4 regions of the Saccharopolyspora sp. NPDC045941 genome follow, and region 1 is predicted to be linked to each of the others. Evidence: riboswitches for the same ligand, from Rfam matches in the RefSeq annotation. Region 1 holds a riboswitch; each other region holds the start of a gene.
The links. Region 1 has a riboswitch for cobalamin ahead of AC07FN_RS00025 (ribonucleoside-diphosphate reductase subunit alpha). Riboswitches for the same ligand answer to the same signal wherever they lie in the genome.
Positions count from the first base shown of each region.

Region 1 (4,204 bases):
CTCCACAGCGAACCGTCGAAGGACTCGTAGCGGCCCCGCTCGGCCGCCAGCGCGCTTGACGCGGCGATGGCGTGGTAGCTGATCTGCTCCATGCTGCGGTCGGCGAACTCCACCGCCGCATCCGACGACACCGGGATGCGCTGCACGAACAGCGCGTCCGCGAAGCCCATCAGCCCCAGCCCGACCGGCCGGTGCCGCAGGTTGGACCGGCGTGCCTCAGGGATCGTGTAGAAGTTGATGTCGATGACGTTGTCCAGCATCCGCACGGCGGTGCGGGTGGTGCGCTCCAGCTTCTCGGCGTCGATGCCGTCGGCCGTGACGTGCCGGGCCAGGTTGATCGACCCGAGGTTGCACACCGCCACCTCGTCGGTGCTGGTGTTCAGGGTGATCTCGGTGCACAGGTTCGAAGAGTGCACGACGCCGTTGTGCTGCTGCGGCGAGCGCAGGTTGCACGGGTCCTTGAAGGTGATCCACGGGTGGCCGGTCTCGAAGAGCATGGTCAGCATCCGCCGCCACAGCTCCACCGCCCGGACCCGCTTGAACACCTTGATCTCGCCGCGGTCGGCGGCCTGCTCGTAGGCGCGGTAGCGCTCGGCGAACGCCTTGCCGTAGAGGTCGTGCAGGTCAGCGGTCTCGTCCGGGGAGAACAGCGTCCACTGCTCGTCGGCTTCGACGCGGCGCAGGAACTCGTCGGGCACCCAGTTCGCGGTGTTCATGTCGTGGGTGCGGCGGCGGTCGTCGCCGGTGTTCTTGCGCAGGTCGAGGAACTCCTCGACGTCGATGTGCCAGGTCTCCAGGTACGCGCACACCGCGCCCTTGCGCTTGCCGCCCTGGTTGACCGCCACCGCGGTGTCGTTGGCGATCTTCAGGAACGGCACCACGCCCTGCGACTTCCCGTTGGTGCCGTTGATGTGGGCGCCGATGCCGCGCACCGGCGTCCAGTCGTTGCCCAGCCCGCCGGCGTACTTCGACAGCAGCGCGTTGTTGCTGATCGAGTGGAAGATGCCGGACAGGTCGTCGTCCACAGTGGTCAGGAAGCAGGACGACAGCTGCGGCCGGGTGGTGCCGGCGTTGAACAGCGTCGGCGTCGAGCACATGAAGTCGAACGACGACAGCAGGTGGTAGAACTCGATGGCCCGCGCCTCGCGGTCGTCCTCGCGAAGCGCGAGACCCATCGCGACCCGCATGAAGAAGGCCTGCGGCAGCTCGAACCGGGTGCCGTCGTGGTGCAGGAAGTACCGGTCGTAGAGGGTCTGCAGCCCGAGGAAGCCGAAGGTCAGGTCGCGTTCCGCCACCAGCGCGCCGCCCAGCCGCGCCAGGTCGAAGGCGCCCAGCTCCGGGTCCAGCATCTCCAGCTCGATGCCGCGCCGCACGTAGTCGGCGAAGTACTCCGGGTAGCGGGCGCGCATCTCCTCCTGGTCGGCCTCCTGCGGCTCCCCCAGGTAGCTCAGCGCCTCGCGGCGCATCCGGTCCAGCAGCAGCCGGGCGGTGACCTGCGAGTAGTTCGGTTCGGTCTCGATCAGCGTGCGCGCCGCCATGACCTGGGCGAGCGAGAGCTCGTCGTCGCTGATGCCGGTGTAGCCGGTGCGCCGCACCTCGTCGAGCACGGCTTCGGCGGACACGCCGGACAGCCCGGCGCAGGCTTGGTGGACCACAGTGGACACGCGGGTCCAGTCGTTGAGTGTCGCCGTCACGGGCTCTCTCCCTCGCGAGCTCGGCGGACCACGACGGCGCGCGAGGAGACCCGCGGCGGCAGCCGCTGGTCGTCCGCGCAGACCCGCCCTCGAGGTCCCGGACAGCACGCTTCGCGCGTGCACCGGCGGCAGGTCTTCGGACTCACGGGCGGCCTAGCGGTCGTGGCTTCCCAGGCTGTTCGCCCAGTGCTCTACCCGCTGCCGTTCGGCAGCCGGGTCACGCCTTTCGTTCCCGTTCACCGCTGCGGGGCAGTCCCGGATTCGCACCGGGTTCCCTCTTGCCTCACCGGACGCCTCCGGTGAACCACCAGCGATCGACACACTACATGTTGGGTTCGGGGGCGGCGTGCATGGGCAGATAACGGCGTGGCGTGGTACCGGTCGACAGTCCGGGCGCGGTGGCCGAGACTGGGCGGCCGGGGGCTGGCGAAAGGGGACCCGGTGGACGAGGCGAAGCTTCGGTCGTTGCTCTCGGAGCTGACCGTGGCGGACAAGGCGCGGCTGCTGACCGGAGCCGACTTCTGGACCCTGCACCCGATGCCCCAGATCGGGCTGCGGTCGCTGGTGCTCTCCGACGGCCCGAACGGGGTGCGCGGCACGACCTGGGACGAGCGCGACACCTCGTTGCTGTTCCCGGTGGCGTCCGCGCTGGCGGCGACGTGGGACCGGGCGGCGGCGCGGACCGCGGGGGAGATGTTCGGCGACGAGGCGCGCCGCCGGGGCGTGCACGTGGTGCTGGCGCCGACCGTCAACGTGCACCGAAGTCCTTTCGGCGGAAGGCATTTCGAGAACTTCTCGGAGGATCCGCTGCTGATCGGCGAGATCGGCGCCGAGGTGGTGGCGGGCATCCAGTCGCGCGGGGTGGCCGCGACGCCGAAGCACTTCGTGGCCAACGACAGCGAGACCGAGCGGCTCAGCTACGACGCGATCGTCGACGAGCGGACGCTGCGCGACCTCTACCTCAAGCCGTTCGAGCGGATCATCGCGAAGGCATCGCCGTGGGTGCTGATGGCCGCCTACAACTCGGTGAACGGCAGCACGATGACCGAGAATTCCGCGCTGGTGAACGACATCCTCAAGGGTGAGTGGGCGTGGGACGGCGTGCTCGTGTCGGACTGGTTCGCCACCCGCTCGCTCCAGGCGGCGGCGCTCGGCGGCCTCGACCTGGCGATGCCCGGGCCGAAAAGCCCCTGGAGCGGCGGAAAACTCGCGAAAGCCGTGGAGAAGGGCGGAGTTCCCGAGTCGGTGCTGGACGACAAGGTCCTGCGCGTCCTGCGGCTGGCCGACCGCGTCGGCGCTTTCGAGGACTCCGAGCCTGGCGGTGGCGGTCCGTCGGAGGAGGCCCGGCCGGTCATTCGGCGGCTCGCGGCGCAGGGATTCGTGCTGCTGCGCAACGAGGCCGTGTCGGATGCGCCGCTGCTGCCGATCGACCCGAAGGTCGCCAAGGTCGCGGTGATCGGCGAGAACGCCACCATTCCGGCGGTGCAGGGCGGCGGTTCCTCGCACGTCAGCCCGCCGCACGTGGTGACTCCGCTGGACGGGCTGCGGGCGGCGTTGCCGGACGCGGATGTCGTGTACCAGCGCGGTGTCCGGCACCGGCGGCTGCTGGACGTGATCCCGGGTGCGGAGGTCGCCGATCCGGCGGGAGAGGGCAGCGGCCTGCGCGTCGACTACCTCGGTGCCGACGGCGAGGTGCTCGAAAGCGAATTGCGCGGCACCGAGCGGCTGCTGTGGCTCGGCGGGCTGCCTGCCGGGGCGAAGTCGTTGCGGCTGCGGGGGAATCTCCTGCTCGACGTCGGCGAGCACGTGTTCGGGGTGAACGGCACCGGCGGCTTCCGCGTCGAGCTCGCGGGCCGGGAGGTGCTGGCCGCGGACGTGGTGCGCGCGGACGGGATCGACGATCCGATGGGCGACATGCTGGAGCCGCCCGAGCAGCGGTTCAACGTGGTGATCGTGGAATCGGACCTGGACGACGCCGGTCGGGCCGCGCTCACCGTGGAGTTCACCCCGCAGAGCCTCGATGCGCTGGTGGCGGTCGGAATCGGGCACCGCGCACGGGAATGGGACGACGCCAGCGAACTCGCCGCGGCCCTCGCGGTCGCCAGGGACGCCGATGTCGCGGTGGTGGTGGTCGGCACCAACGACGAGGTCGAGACGGAGGGCCGCGACCGCGACTCGCTGGATCTGCCCGGCGCGCAGAACGAGCTGATCCGCAAGGTCGTGGCGGCGAATCCGAACACCGTCGTGGTGGTCAACGCCGGTTCGCCGGTGCTCATGCCGTGGGCCGCCGACGTGCCCGCGGTGCTGTGGACCTGGTTCGGCAGCCAGGAGTACGGGGACGCGCTGGCCGATGTGCTGCTGGGCGAGGCGGAGCCCGGCGGCCGGTTGCCGACGACGTTCCCCGCCGAGCTCGCCGACGTCCCGGTCCCGCTGCCCGGTGTGCAGCCGGTGGACGGCGAACTGCACTACACCGAGGGGACCGTGGTCGGCTACCGCGCGTACGAAGACCG
Region 1 is NZ_JBWKKU010000001.1:4,478-8,681, forward strand. It holds gene AC07FN_RS00025 (ribonucleoside-diphosphate reductase subunit alpha) at 1-1,694, opposite strand, end outside; cobalamin riboswitch at 1,805-2,018, opposite strand; gene AC07FN_RS00030 (glycoside hydrolase family 3 protein) at 2,136-4,204, shown strand, end outside.

Region 2 (4,204 bases), on a different contig from region 1:
CGTGGTCGAGCTTGGCGGCCTGCATCAGCGTCCAGATCTGGCTGCGGATCGCGGGCAGCTTCGCCGGGTCCATCGCCGAGATGTTGGCGTGCTCGTCGAGGAGCTGTTCCAGCCGGGCGATGTCGCCGTAGCTCTCCGCGCGGGCCATCGGCGGCACGAGGTGGTCGACCAGGGTGGCGTGCACCCGGCGCTTGGCCTGGGTGCCCTCGCCGGGGTCGTTGACCAGGAACGGGTAGATCAGCGGGAGGTCGGCGATCGCGGCGTCCGGGGCGCACGAGGCGGACATGCCCGCCGTCTTCCCGGGCAGCCATTCGAGGTTGCCGTGCTTGCCCAGGTGCACCATGGCGTGGGCGCCGAACTCGTCGATCAGCCAGCGGTAGGCCGCGAGGTAGTGGTGGCTCGGCGGCAGGTCCGGGTCGTGGTAGATCGCGATCGGGTTCTCGCCGAAACCACGCGGCGGCTGCACCATGAGCACGACGTTGCCCGCGCGGACGGCGGCGAGCACGATCTCGCCTTCTGGGTCCTGGGAGCGGTCGACGAACAGTTCGCCCGGCGGCGGTCCCCAGTGCTGCTCGATCGCGGTGCGCAGGTCCTCGGGCAGCGTCGCGAACCAGCTCGCGTACCGGCGCGCGGGGATGCGGACCGGGTTCCCGCTGAGCTGCTCCTCGGACAGCCAGTCGCGGTCCTGGCCACCGGCGGCGATCAGCGCGTGGATCAGCGCATCGCCGTCCTGGTCCGCGACGCCTGGCAGCGCGTCGGGGCCGTCCTCGGGGCCGATGTCGTAGCCCTGCTCGCGCAGCGCCCGCAGCAGGCGGACCGCGCTGACCGGCGTGTCCAGGCCGACGGCGTTGCCGATCCGGGAGTGCTTGGTCGGGTAGGCCGACAGCATCAGCGCCAGGCGCTTGTCCTGCGGCGGCACGTGCCGCAGCGTCGCGTGCCGGACCGCGATGCCGGCGACCCGGGCCGCCCGTTCGCGGTCGGCCACGTAGACCGGCAGCCCCTCGGCATCGTTCTCCTTGAAGGAGAAGGGCACGGTGATCAGGCGGCCGTCGAACTCGGGCACGGCGACCTGCGTGGCCATGTCCAGCGGCGACAGGCCCTCGTCGTTGTCCTCCCAGGCCTCGCGGCTGCTGGTCAGGCACAGTCCCTGCAGGATCGGGATGTCGAGTTCGGCGAGCGCGCCGACGTCCCACGCCTCGTCGTCACCGCCGGCGGAAGCGGTGGCGGGCTTCGTGCCGCCCGCGGCGAGCACGGTGACGACCAGCGCGTCCGCCCGGCCGAGCTGCTCCAGCAGCTGCGGATCGGGCGCCCGCAGGGAGGCGCAGAACAGCGGCAAGGCCTGGCCACCGGCGTCTTCGATGGCCTCGCACAGCGCGTTCGCGAACGCGGTGTTGCCCGCCATGTGGTGCGCGCGGTAGTAGAGCATGGCGACGGTCGGGCCCTCGGTGCGCCGCGGGGTCCGCTCCAGCACGCCCCAGGTCGGCGTCTCCGCCGGAGGCTCGAAGCCGTGCCCGGTGAGCAGGATCGTGTCGGACAGGAAGCGGTGCAGCTGAGCCAGGTTGTCCGGGCCGCCGTGGGCGAGGTAGCGGTGCGCTTCGGCGCACACCCCGCCCGGCACGGTCGAGCATTCCATCAGTTCCGCGTCCGGCGCCTGTTCGCCGCCGAGCACGATCACCGGGCGCGGGCCCGCGAGCAGCGAGTCCAGGCCCTCTTCCCAGGCCCGGCGGCCGCCGAGCAGCCGCACGACGACGAGGTCGACGTCCTCCAGCAGCGGGGGCAGGTCGTCCACGCCCAGCCGCGCCGGGTTGCCGAGCCGGTACTCGGCGTCGGCGGCTCGCGCGCTGAGCAGATCGGTGTCCGAAGTGGACAGAAGTAGGATCATGCGGATCGCTCCTCGGCGTGGCGACCGGCGTCGCGGGGCCTGGGCGCGCGTGCGCAGCGCATGACGGCACCTCTCTCGGGGTCCTCGCCCCGGTTCGTAGGTCGCGGCGACCGGAGTCTCCTGGCTCCCGGATCAGCGCTCGCTCCGTCTTCCCGTCCAGTTAGGACAGTGACTTCCTTGGAGTCCGCTCCCCGGTGACAGTGGCGGGACCGCGCCGGATTCGCACCGGCTTCCTCCACCGTCGCCGCTGAATGTTGCGACCACTCTTCGCAACGGGGCGATCTTACGTCAAGCGGCGCGGGCATGACGCACGTCGCACCCCGCTTGTTTTGCGTCCGCAACTACCTGGGTCCGTAGTATCAGCCGGGTGTTGCACAGAGCCAGACCAGAGCGGGACGCGTGTCCCGGCGCGCTGCGGGTGCACGAGGCAGCCGACGGCGGACTGGCCCGCATCCGCGTCCCGGGTGGTGTGCTCACGCCTCCCCAGGTCCGGGCGATCGCGGCGGCCGCGGCGCTCGGCGACGGCGGCGCGGAGCTCACCTCGCGGGCGAACGTGCAGGTGCGCGGACTGCCCGCGGGAGCGGAGGAGGAACTCGCCGCCGGGCTCCGGACGGCGGGGCTGCTGCCCTCGGCAACGCACGAACGGGTCCGCAACATCATCGGCTCGCCCTCGGCGGACGGCCGCGAGCTGGTCGACGTGCGGGCGGTGGCCCGGGAACTCGACGCGGCGCTCTGCGCGACGTCGTCGCTGGCGGACCTGCCCGGACGTTTCCTGTTCGCCATCGACGACGGCCGCGCGGACGTCATCTCGCTCGGCGCCGATGTCGGCCTGCTCGCGGAGAGCGCGGACACGCTGGCACTCGTGCTCGCCGGCGTGGATTCCGGAGTGCGATCGACCCCGGACCAGGCCGCCGGCGTCGCCATCGCCGCGGCGGAGGCGTTCCTGGCGGAGAAGGCCGAGCAAGGGCTCTCGGCTTGGCGGCTGGCCGAACTCGACGACGGTGCGCGCCGGATCGCCGATCGCCTCGGCGCCGTCCCGGCCGGGCTGGTGCCGTCGAACCGGCCGGCGACGCATTCGCAGGTCGGCGCGGTGGAACGGTCCGACGGAACGGTCGGGGTGGTGGCGGGAGCACCACTGGGCCGCCTGTCGCGGGACCAGCTGGATATCATCACCGCCGCGTCCGACGCCGCGGGCGAACTTCGCCTGACGCCGTGGCGGACCGTCGTCCTGCCCGGCTTGCCGCCGGAGGAAGCGGGGCGGTGGCTCTCGGAACTCGGCGCGCACGGCCTGCTCGTCGATCCGTCCTCGGCCGGTGCCGGGGTGACCGCGTGCGCCGGTCGTCCCGGCTGTGCGAAGGCGCGGGCCGACGTCCGCGAAGACGCCCAGCGCGCATCGGCGGGCGGCGCTCTGCCGGTGCATTGGTCGGGTTGCGAACGGCGCTGCGGCCGACCGCGGGGGCGCGTCGTGGAAGTGCTGGCGACCGGTGCCGGCTACGAGGTCGGTCTCGACGGCGAGACGCGGGCATCCGGCGCCGATGTCGACCAGGTATCCGCCGCGCTCGTCGCGGCACGGAGGACAGTGTGAACGAGAACAACGGGGCGACCCGCTACCGAGGGGTGCCCGAATACGTCCGGGAAGGCGCGGAGATCTACCGCCGCTCCTTCGCCACGATCCGCGCGGAAGCGGCCCTGAGCGGCCTGCCGCCGGAGGTGGCCGGGGTAGCGGTGCGGATGATCCACGCCTGCGGCATGGTCGACCTGGTCGACGACCTGGCGTACTCGGCGGACGCGGTGCTCAACGCGCGCGCGGCCCTCCGCGCCGGTGCGCCGGTGCTGTGCGACGCCGCGATGGTCGCCGCCGGCGTGACCCGGCGCCGTCTGCCCGCGGACAACGACGTGATCTGCACGCTGTCCGATGAGCGGGTCCCGGACCTGGCCCGCGAGCTGGGCACGACGCGCAGCGCCGCGGCACTGGAGCTGTGGCGCGACCGGCTGGCGGGATCGGTCGTCGCGATCGGCAACGCTCCGACGGCGCTGTTCCGGTTGCTGGAGATGATCGAGGACGGCGCCCCGAAGCCCGCCGCGGTGCTGGGGCTGCCCGTCGGCTTCATCGGTGCCGCGGAATCGAAGGAGGCGTTGGCGGCGCACCCCGCCGAGCTGGACCACCTGGTGGTGCACGGCCGCCGCGGCGGCAGCGCCATGGCGGTGGCCGCCATCAACGCGATCGCGAGCGAGGAAGAGTGAGCAGCAACGGCAAGGGCACGCTTTTCGGCGTGGGTCTCGGCCCCGGCGACCCGGAGCTGGTGACGGTCAAGGCCGCCC
Region 2 is NZ_JBWKKU010000122.1:3,927-8,130, reverse strand. It holds gene cobN (cobaltochelatase subunit CobN) at 1-1,882, opposite strand, end outside; cobalamin riboswitch at 1,977-2,163, opposite strand; gene cobG (precorrin-3B synthase) at 2,250-3,467, shown strand; gene AC07FN_RS44945 (precorrin-8X methylmutase) at 3,500-4,126, shown strand; gene AC07FN_RS44940 (precorrin-2 C(20)-methyltransferase) at 4,123-4,204, shown strand, end outside.
Region 2: it holds a riboswitch for cobalamin, as region 1 does, so the genes downstream of both, cobN (cobaltochelatase subunit CobN) here and AC07FN_RS00025 (ribonucleoside-diphosphate reductase subunit alpha) in region 1, are expected to answer to the same signal.

Region 3 (4,204 bases), on a different contig from region 1:
AGCCGCGGGTCTTCAGCCCGCAGTCCGGGTTGACCCACAACCGTTCCGCCGGCACCGCCGCCAGCGCGGCCCGCAGCAGGTCCACGACCTCGGCGGTGTCCGGCACGCGCGGCGAGTGGATGTCGTACACCCCGGGCCCGACGCCGTGGCCGAAGCCGACCGCGTTGAGATCGTCGAGCACCTCCATGCGCGAGCGGGCGGCCTCGATGCTGGTGACGTCGGCGCCCAGCGCCACGATCGCGTTGATCACGTCGCCGAACTCCGAATAGCACAGGTGGGTGTGGATCTGGGTCGAATCGGCGACGCCGCAGGTGGCGAGCCGGAAGGACGTCACCGCCCAGTCCAGGTACTCCCCGTGCGCTGCCCGGCGCAGCGGGAGCAGTTCGCGCAGCGCGGGCTCGTCGACCTGGATGACCCGGATGCCGGCCGCCTCCAGGTCGGCGACCTCGTCCCGGATGGCCAGCGCGACCTGCTTCGCGGTGTCGGCCGGCGGCTGGTCGTCGCGGACGAACGACCACGCCAGGATCGTCACCGGGCCGGTGAGCATGCCCTTGACCGGCTTCTCGGTCAGCCGCTGCGCATAGCTCGCCCACTCGACGGTGATCGGTGCCGGGCGGGAGACGTCGCCGTAGAGGATCGGCGGGCGCACGCACCGCGAACCGTAGGACTGCACCCATGCGTTGTCGGTGCTGGCGAAGCCGTCCAGGTGCTCGGCGAAGTACTGCACCATGTCGTTGCGCTCCGGCTCGCCGTGCACCAGGACATCGAGCCCGAGCCCTTCCTGCAGGCGGATCACGCGCTCGATCTCGTCCTGCATCCGCCGCCGGTACGTCGCCTGGTCGATGCGGCCGGCGCGCACCGCGGCGCGCGCCTTGCGGACGTCCGTGGTCTGCGGGAACGATCCGATCGTCGTGGTCGGCAACGGTGGCAGGTTCAACGCCTCCTGCTGAGCCGCGCGCCGCGTGTCGTACTCGCCGCGCTGCGTGTACTCCGGCCGAAGCGCCTGCAACCGAGCGCGCACGCGATTGTTCCGGACCCGGTCCGCGCCGGCGCGGTCGGCGATCGCGGTGCGCGCCTCGGCCAGCTCGTCGGCCACCGCGTCGCGGCCCTCGCGCAACGCGCGGCCCAGCACGACCACCTCGCGGACCTTCTGCGCGGCGAAGGCCAGCCAGGACTTCACCTGCGGGTCGATGCCGGTCTCCGCGTCGACGTCGTAGGGCACGTGCAGCAGGGAGCACGACGAGCTGACCGCGACCTCGTTCGCCGAGCCGAGCAGCGTGGCAGCGGTCGCGAGCGCCTTGTCGAGATCGGTGCGCCAGACGTTTCGCCCGTCGACGAGCCCGGCCACCAGGGTCTTGCCGCTCAGCCCGCGAACCGACGACAGAGCGTCCACTGTGGACTTACCGGCGACGAGGTCGGCGCCGATCGCTTCGACCGGGCTGGACGCCAGCACCTCCAGCGCCTCGCCGAGATCGCCGAAGTACCCCGCGACCAGCAGTTTCGGCCGCTCCGCCAGATCGCCGAGCCGCCGGTAGGCGGCACGCAGGGCGGCGAGTTCGGCCGGCGAGCGGTCGGCGGCGAAGGCGGGCTCGTCCAGCTGCACCCACTCAACGCCGGCGCGGTGCAGCTCGCCGAGCAGCTCCGCGTAGGTGTCCAGCAGCGCGTCCAGCCGGTCCAGCGGCCGGAACGACTCCGGCGCGCCGTCCGCGGACTTGGCCAGCAGCAGGAACGTGAGCGGGCCGACCAGCACCGGGCGGGTGGTCACGCCCAGCTCCGCGGCCTCCCGGTACTGCTCCACGGGAGTCCGGTCGGCCAGCGAGAACTGCGTGTCCGGGCCGATCTCGGGCACCAGGTAGTGGTAGTTCGTGTCGAACCACTTCGTCATCTCCAGCGGCGGCTCGGACGCCACGCCGCGCGCCATCGCGAAGTAGGTGTCCAGCGGGCCCAGCCCGAGCTTCGCGAAGCGCGGCGGGATCGCGCCGAAGGTGACGGCGGTGTCCAGCACCTGGTCGTAGTACGAGGACGTGTTGCCCGGCACCGAATCCAGGCCCGCGTCCCACAGCGACCGCCAGGTCTGGACGCGGAGTTCGCGCGCCACCGCGCGCAGCTCCGCCTCGCCGATGCTGGACGACCAGTAGCGCTCCAGCGCGCGCTTGAGTTCCCGGTCGGGGCCGATCCGGGGGTATCCGAGTACGGTAGATCCGATCTTGCTGGTCAAGGCCCTCTCCTCGCGAGCTCGACGGCAGATGCCCCGAGGTCCGGGAAGGCGCAGGCGGCCCGGCTCGCACCGCGCGGCGCGAGCCGGTCGTCCGCCGGGTCCTCCCGCGAGACCCCGGACCGCGCGCACCGTCCGGTGCGCGCACCGGTGGCAGGTCTTCGGACTCGCGGGCGCGTCCCGGCCGGAGCCGGGGTTCCTAGTGGCCGTCGCTTCCCAGGCACGCGTGCCCAGTGCTGTGCCCGGTCTGGGACCGGGGACGGCGTTCGTTCCCACTCACCGCTGCGGGGCAGTCCCGGATTCGCACCGGGTTCCCTCTTGCCTCGTCCACCCCGCTCCAGGGAGGCGGACGAACCACCAGCACAACGGAGGCTACCGATCGGGGGGCCGTTGACAAGGGCCGGTGACGCGCCCGGCCCGCGCCAGGCGGCCCCCGCGACCGGCGATCCCCGGGCTGAACATGATCTTCCGGCCCGCCGCCGCACCTCCGGTGAGACGCTCGTCACGCGGCACCGTCGCCGGCGGCCCGCTCCCGAAACGCGGGATGGCCACGTCCGGGTGACGATCGTGGAAACGGGGCGATCCGCATCTCACGTTTCCGCGGCGCGGGGCGTCTACGGGGAGTGAAAGTGAGACCGTTCGAGCAGATCGTTGACGAGTACGGCCCGATGGTGCTGCGAGTGTGCCGGGCCGTGCTCGGACCGGCCGACGCCGAGGACGCGTGGTCCGAGACGTTCCTGGCCGCACTGCGCGCCTACCCGGAGCTGGCCGAGGACACCAACGTGGAGGCGTGGCTGGTCACGATCGCCCACCGCAAGGCGGTCGACGTCACCAGGGCGACGGCCCGCCGGCCGGTGGTGGTCGAGCGCCTGCCCGAGCGGCCCAGCACGACCGGCCGCCCGGAGGACTGGGACGGCGACCTGTGGGCCGCGCTGAGCGCGCTGCCGGCCAAGCAGCGCATGGCGGTGGCCTACCACTACCTGGCCGGCCTGCCCTATGCCGAGATCGCCGCGATCCTCGGCGGCAGCACCGATGCCGCCCGGCGGGCCGCCGCGGACGGCATCAAGACCCTGCGCACGACCTACAGACCCACCACGAGCGTGGGGAGGGAAGCGTGATGATGACGATCCACGAATCCGACGACAGACACCTGTTCGACGCGCTCCCGGCGATCGACTTCAACACCAGCGAGCGGCTGCACATCGACCTGGTGAGCGCGGCCCAGCGGGAAGGGCTGCTCGACGTCGCGTACCGCACCGTCGGCACCCCGGTCGGCGAGCTGCTGCTGGCGGCCACCGAACGCGGCCTGGTGCGGGTCGCTTTCGATCGACAGGGGCACAGCTCGGTCCTGGAGTCGCTGGCCGAGCTGATCAGCCCGCGCATCCTGCGGGCGCCGGCCCGGCTCGACGAGGCGGTCCGCCAGATCGACGAGTACTTCGCCGGGCGGCGACGGACTTTCGACCTGCCGCTGGACTGGCGGCTCTCGCGCGGGTTCCGGCTCAACGTGCTGGAACACCTGCCCGACATCGGCTACGGCCGCACCGCCAGCTACGCGGAGGTCGCCGCCGCGGCGGGCAGCCCGCGGGCGGTTCGCGCGGTGGGCACCGCGTGCGCGACCAACCCGCTACCGGTGGTGGTGCCGTGCCACCGCGTCGTGCGCTCGGACGGCACCTCGGGCGGGTACGTCGGCGGCGCGGAAGCCAAGGAAACCCTGCTGAACCTGGAGGCGGCATGAGCACGTCGAAGACGGACCGGTACGCGAAGCGGGTCGCGGCGGCGGACTGGGCGGGAGTCGCCGCCGAGGTCAACGACTACGGTTGCGCGCTGCTGCCGCAGTTGCTGACCGTCGCCGAGTGCGAGCGGATCGCGGCCCTGTGGGACGAGCCGGAGCACTTCCGGGCCACGATCAACCTGCGCCGCCACCGCTTCGGGGACAACGGCGACTACCACTACTTCGCCGCGCCTTTCCCGGAACCGGTGGAGAAGCTG
Region 3 is NZ_JBWKKU010000004.1:193,659-197,862, reverse strand. It holds gene metE (5-methyltetrahydropteroyltriglutamate--homocysteine S-methyltransferase) at 1-2,218, opposite strand, end outside; cobalamin riboswitch at 2,351-2,589, opposite strand; gene AC07FN_RS05010 (RNA polymerase sigma factor) at 2,839-3,333, shown strand; gene AC07FN_RS05005 (methylated-DNA--[protein]-cysteine S-methyltransferase) at 3,333-3,950, shown strand; gene AC07FN_RS05000 (2OG-Fe(II) oxygenase) at 3,947-4,204, shown strand, end outside.
Region 3: it holds a riboswitch for cobalamin, as region 1 does, so the genes downstream of both, metE (5-methyltetrahydropteroyltriglutamate--homocysteine S-methyltransferase) here and AC07FN_RS00025 (ribonucleoside-diphosphate reductase subunit alpha) in region 1, are expected to answer to the same signal.

Region 4 (4,204 bases), on a different contig from region 1:
GCCGCGTACGGCGTCGGCGTGTGGGTGTTCTCCCGGCTGGTGAAGGTGTTGGGGCGGCGCTTGGCGGTCTGGCAGCTGATCGCGATCGGCGGCGCGTCGATGTTCGTCGGCTACCTGGTCGTGACCGCCACCGCGAGCATCGCGACCGTGGTGGTCACGGCGTTGCTGCTCGGCGGCGGCTGGTCGTTCATGCACTCGTCGTTGCAGACCTGGGTGACCTCGGTGGCCCCGGAGGCCAGGGGCACCGCCGTGGCGTTGTTCGCGTCGGCGTTGTTCCTGGGCAGTGCGGCCGCATCGGCGGCGGCCGGGTATTTCGCGGAGCGCGGCTCGTACGGCTTGATCTTCGGGATCGCCGCCGCCACGGCGGTTCCGCTGCTGATCGTCGCGGCCGCCTGCCGCCACCGCTACCAAACCCGCGTCGTCGCGCCCGCGGTCGGCGACCGGGCCGCGTGAGGGGCGATTAAAAGAGCCCCCGCACTCGACCGGCCTGGGGGTTACCGGGAGCGCGGGGGCATCTTGCGGGTCCACCCCTGGGGGTCAGGTGGACGGCGTCACCGTACCAATCGGTCGGGTGGGCCAGAAGACGGAACGTCGGATCTCGTAATCAAAACGAGATCAAGCGGCACGGGGGCGCTCGTCCCGGACCGCGCGGACGACGCCGGCGACGTTGTCCGCGGACAGCTCCTCCAGCCGCAGGCAGGGGCCGCCCAGCGCGGCCCCGAGCCGGCCGGCCAGGCCGAGCCGGACCGGCCCGTTCTCGCAGTCCACCACGACGGACGCGACGCCCGCCTCGGCGAGCAGGCCCGCCGAGCGCAGCGCGTCATCGACGGCACGCTGCGTGCGAATACGCCCGGTGAGCCCGGAATCCAGCGGCACGGTGGCCTTTCCGTCGGTCAGCAGCACGACCAGGGCCCGCCGCTGCGGGTCCCGCATCCGCTCGGTCTGCACCACCCGGTGCACGCGCAGCAACCCGTCGGCCAGCGGCGTGCGGCCGCCCGTGCGCAGCTGCCGCATCCGCGCGGCCGCGATGTCCACAGAGGACGTCGGCGGCAACGCGAGTTCCGCCGAGTCGCCGCGGAAGGTCACCACGCCGACCTTGTCGCGCCGCTGGTAGGCGTCCCGCAGCAGCGACAGGACGGCGCCGCTCACCGCCGACATCCGCTCCCTGGCGGCCATCGATCCCGACGCGTCCACCGCGAACAGCACCAGGTTCCCCTCGCGCCCCTCCCGGATGGCGCGCCGCAGGTCGTCGCCGCGCAGCACCAGCCCGGGGCCGCAGCGCCCGCGCGCGACCTGGTGCGGCGCCGCGGCGGCCAGCGTGGCCGCCAGGTGGATGCCGTGACCCTCCACAGTGGATGCCCGCGTCGTGCGGCCGCTCCGCGCCCGGGACCGCGACCGCCGCCCCGGCGCGCCGTCGCCGAGCCCCGGCACCTCCAGCAGCCGCGCCTGAAAAGCCGCCGCCGGCGCCGCCGGCGGCCGCTCCGCGGGCGCCCGGTCGTCGCTGCGCTCCTCCGAGCCGTCGGCTCCGCCGTCCGGCCCGGTGGGTCCTTCGGGCCCCTCCGGCGGCTGACCGCCGCCGTCCGGGCCTTCCGGCGGTTCGTCGTCGCCGTCGTCGGCGTGCTCCGCCGCCTCGGAGAGGGCTTGTTTGAGCTGGTCCTCGTCGATGCCGGGCTCGTCGAACGGGTCGCGGCGGCGCCGGTGCGGCAGCGCGAGCCGGGCCGCCGCCTCGACGTCCTCCTCGGCGACCGCCTCGGCGCCGCGCCAGGCCGCGTGCGCGGTGGCGGTGCGCGCCAGCACTAGGTCGGCTCGCATGCCGTCGACGTCGAAGGACGCGCACAGCGCGGAGATCCGGCGGAGCTCGGCATCGGGGAGGGCGACCGAGTCCACCCGCGAGCGGGCGGCGGCGATCCGCTCGGCCAGTTCTGCGTCGGCACCGGACCACCTCGCGGCGAACCCGGCCGGGTCGGCTTCGAACGCCAGGCGGCGGCGCACCACCTCGGTCCGGGTCGCCACGTCCCGCGACGCCACGACGTGCACGGTGAGGCCGAACCGGTCGAGCAGCTGCGGGCGCAGCTCGCCCTCCTCCGGGTTCATGGTGCCCACCAGCAGGAACGACGCCGCGTGCGAGACCGAAACGCCTTCCCGCTCGACGTGCGCGCGGCCCATCGCCGCGGCGTCCAGCAGGAGGTCCACGAGGTGGTCGTGCAGCAGGTTCACCTCGTCGACGTACAGCACGCCCCGGTGCGCGGCGGCGAGCAGGCCGGGCTGGAAGGCGCGGACCCCTTCGGTCAGGGCGCGTTCCAGGTCGAGCGAGCCGATCAACCGGTCTTCGGTGGCGCCGACGGGGAGTTCGACGAGCTGGGCGGGTCGTTGCGCGGCTTCGGAGCCGTGCGGGCCGTCCGGGCACTGCGGGTCGGCGGCCTGCGGGGCGCAGCCGAAGCGGCAGCCGGTGATCACGTCGAGCGGCGGCAGCAGCGACGCCAGCGCACGCACCACGGTCGACTTCGCCGTGCCCTTCTCCCCTCGGACGAGCACGCCGCCGATGGCCGGGTGCACGGCGTTGAGCAGCAGCGCCAGCCGGAGGTCGTCGTGGCCGACGACGGCGGAGAAGGGAAAGCGCGGGGCAGCGGTCATGCCGGTGTTCCTTCCTCGGGGTTCGGACGCCCCGGTGGCGGGAACAAGGGGCGGCAGTGTCCTGACTCCCGGATCACCGCGCCCCTCCGGCCTTCCCAGGTCGCCCCGGTGGCTCGCGGGGGGAGGGCCGCTCCCCGGTCACAGTGGCGCCGACCGTGCCGGATTCCCACCGGCTTCCTGGCGCACCCCTTGCATTCGGATCAAGGTGCATCGTCGCAGAACCGGCCCGGCGGACCAACCGGCCGCGGCGACGACGAGACCAGCACCACTGCGGCCGGGGTCGCCGGGGTGGCGAAGTGCTCGCGAAAGGTGGCTCAGGCGGCGTCGGGGCCGGTGCGGGACCGGCAGGAGGGGTACGTGCGATTCACCCGGCCGCGAAGCGCCGGTGCGGGTGGCAGGCGACGGAAGCGGGGCAGCACATCGCGGCGATCACGCCGTCCCGTGCACCCATTGCCCCTCCTCCACGTTCCGGAGCCCGGCAGCCCAGATGGCCGAGGTCAAGTCCCGAGTGGCGCCGGTCACGCCCGCCGGCGGGGCTCCCGGCGCATGTCGACGTGCGGGATGCCGTCCTCTAGGTATTCCTCGCCGTCCTCGACGAAGCCGAAGGAGCGGTAGAACTCCTTGGCGTAGGTCTGGGCGGCGAGCACGGCAGGCGTGTGCTGCACCTCGGCGACCGCGGCGCGCATCAGCTTGCGCGCCAGCCCCAGCCCGCGCGCGCTCTTGGCGGTGCAGACCCGGCCGATGCGGAAGGTGCCGTCGGGGTCTTCCAGCAGCCGCAGGTAGCCGAGCACGTAGCCGTCGGCGGAGTCGATCCAGAAGTGGCGGGTGGTCTCCTCCAGGTCCCGACCGTCCAGCTCCGGGTAGGGGCATTCCTGTTCGACGACGAACACGTCGACGCGCAGGCGCAGCATCCGGTAGAAGTCCTCGGCGTCCAGGTCCGCGGTGTAGGCGCGGTGGACGGCGGTCGCGAGCGGCTGGAGGGTCACCCTTACCTGGATATCACAGCGAGGTCTCAAAACCCGCATCCACCAGCACCGGGAGTAGTCAACGCCACTCCTGCCGCCGGCGGGCGGGCGCTGCTCTGATCGGGCCAGTTTCGCGCCGAATCGCTGACCCGCCGCCGAGACCGCGGTTAGCCTGCGCGAGATCGGGAGCCGAGCGGCCATGGGGGATTCGTGAGCGAACCGGTGTTCGGCGTCGACGGCGCGCGAACCGAGGAGGAGATCAGGCGCTGGGCCGACGGCATCCAGGCGAAGGCCGACCGCTACCAGCAGATGCAGCAGCAGGTGACGGCGGTCAAGGCCACCGCGGAGTCCCGCGACGGCGTGGTGCGGGTGACGGTCGACAGCGCCGGCGCGGTCACCGACCTGCAGATCACCGACGACGCGCGCCGGATGTCCGGCGCCGGTCTGGCGGAGTCGGTGCTGACGACCATGCGGCAGGCGCAGGCAGGCATCCGGGACCAGGTGGCCGAGGTCATGTCGGCCACGGTCGGCGACGACACCGAGACCGTCAACGCGGTCGTGTCGGCCTACCGCGAGCGCTTCCCCGATCCCGAGGCCGAGGACGG
Region 4 is NZ_JBWKKU010000064.1:22,088-26,291, forward strand. It holds gene AC07FN_RS36210 (MFS transporter) at 1-453, shown strand, start outside; gene AC07FN_RS36215 (putative cobaltochelatase) at 616-2,634, opposite strand; cobalamin riboswitch at 2,667-2,839, opposite strand; gene AC07FN_RS36220 (GNAT family N-acetyltransferase) at 3,153-3,620, opposite strand; gene AC07FN_RS36225 (YbaB/EbfC family nucleoid-associated protein) at 3,810-4,204, shown strand, end outside.
Region 4: it holds a riboswitch for cobalamin, as region 1 does, so the genes downstream of both, AC07FN_RS36215 (putative cobaltochelatase) here and AC07FN_RS00025 (ribonucleoside-diphosphate reductase subunit alpha) in region 1, are expected to answer to the same signal.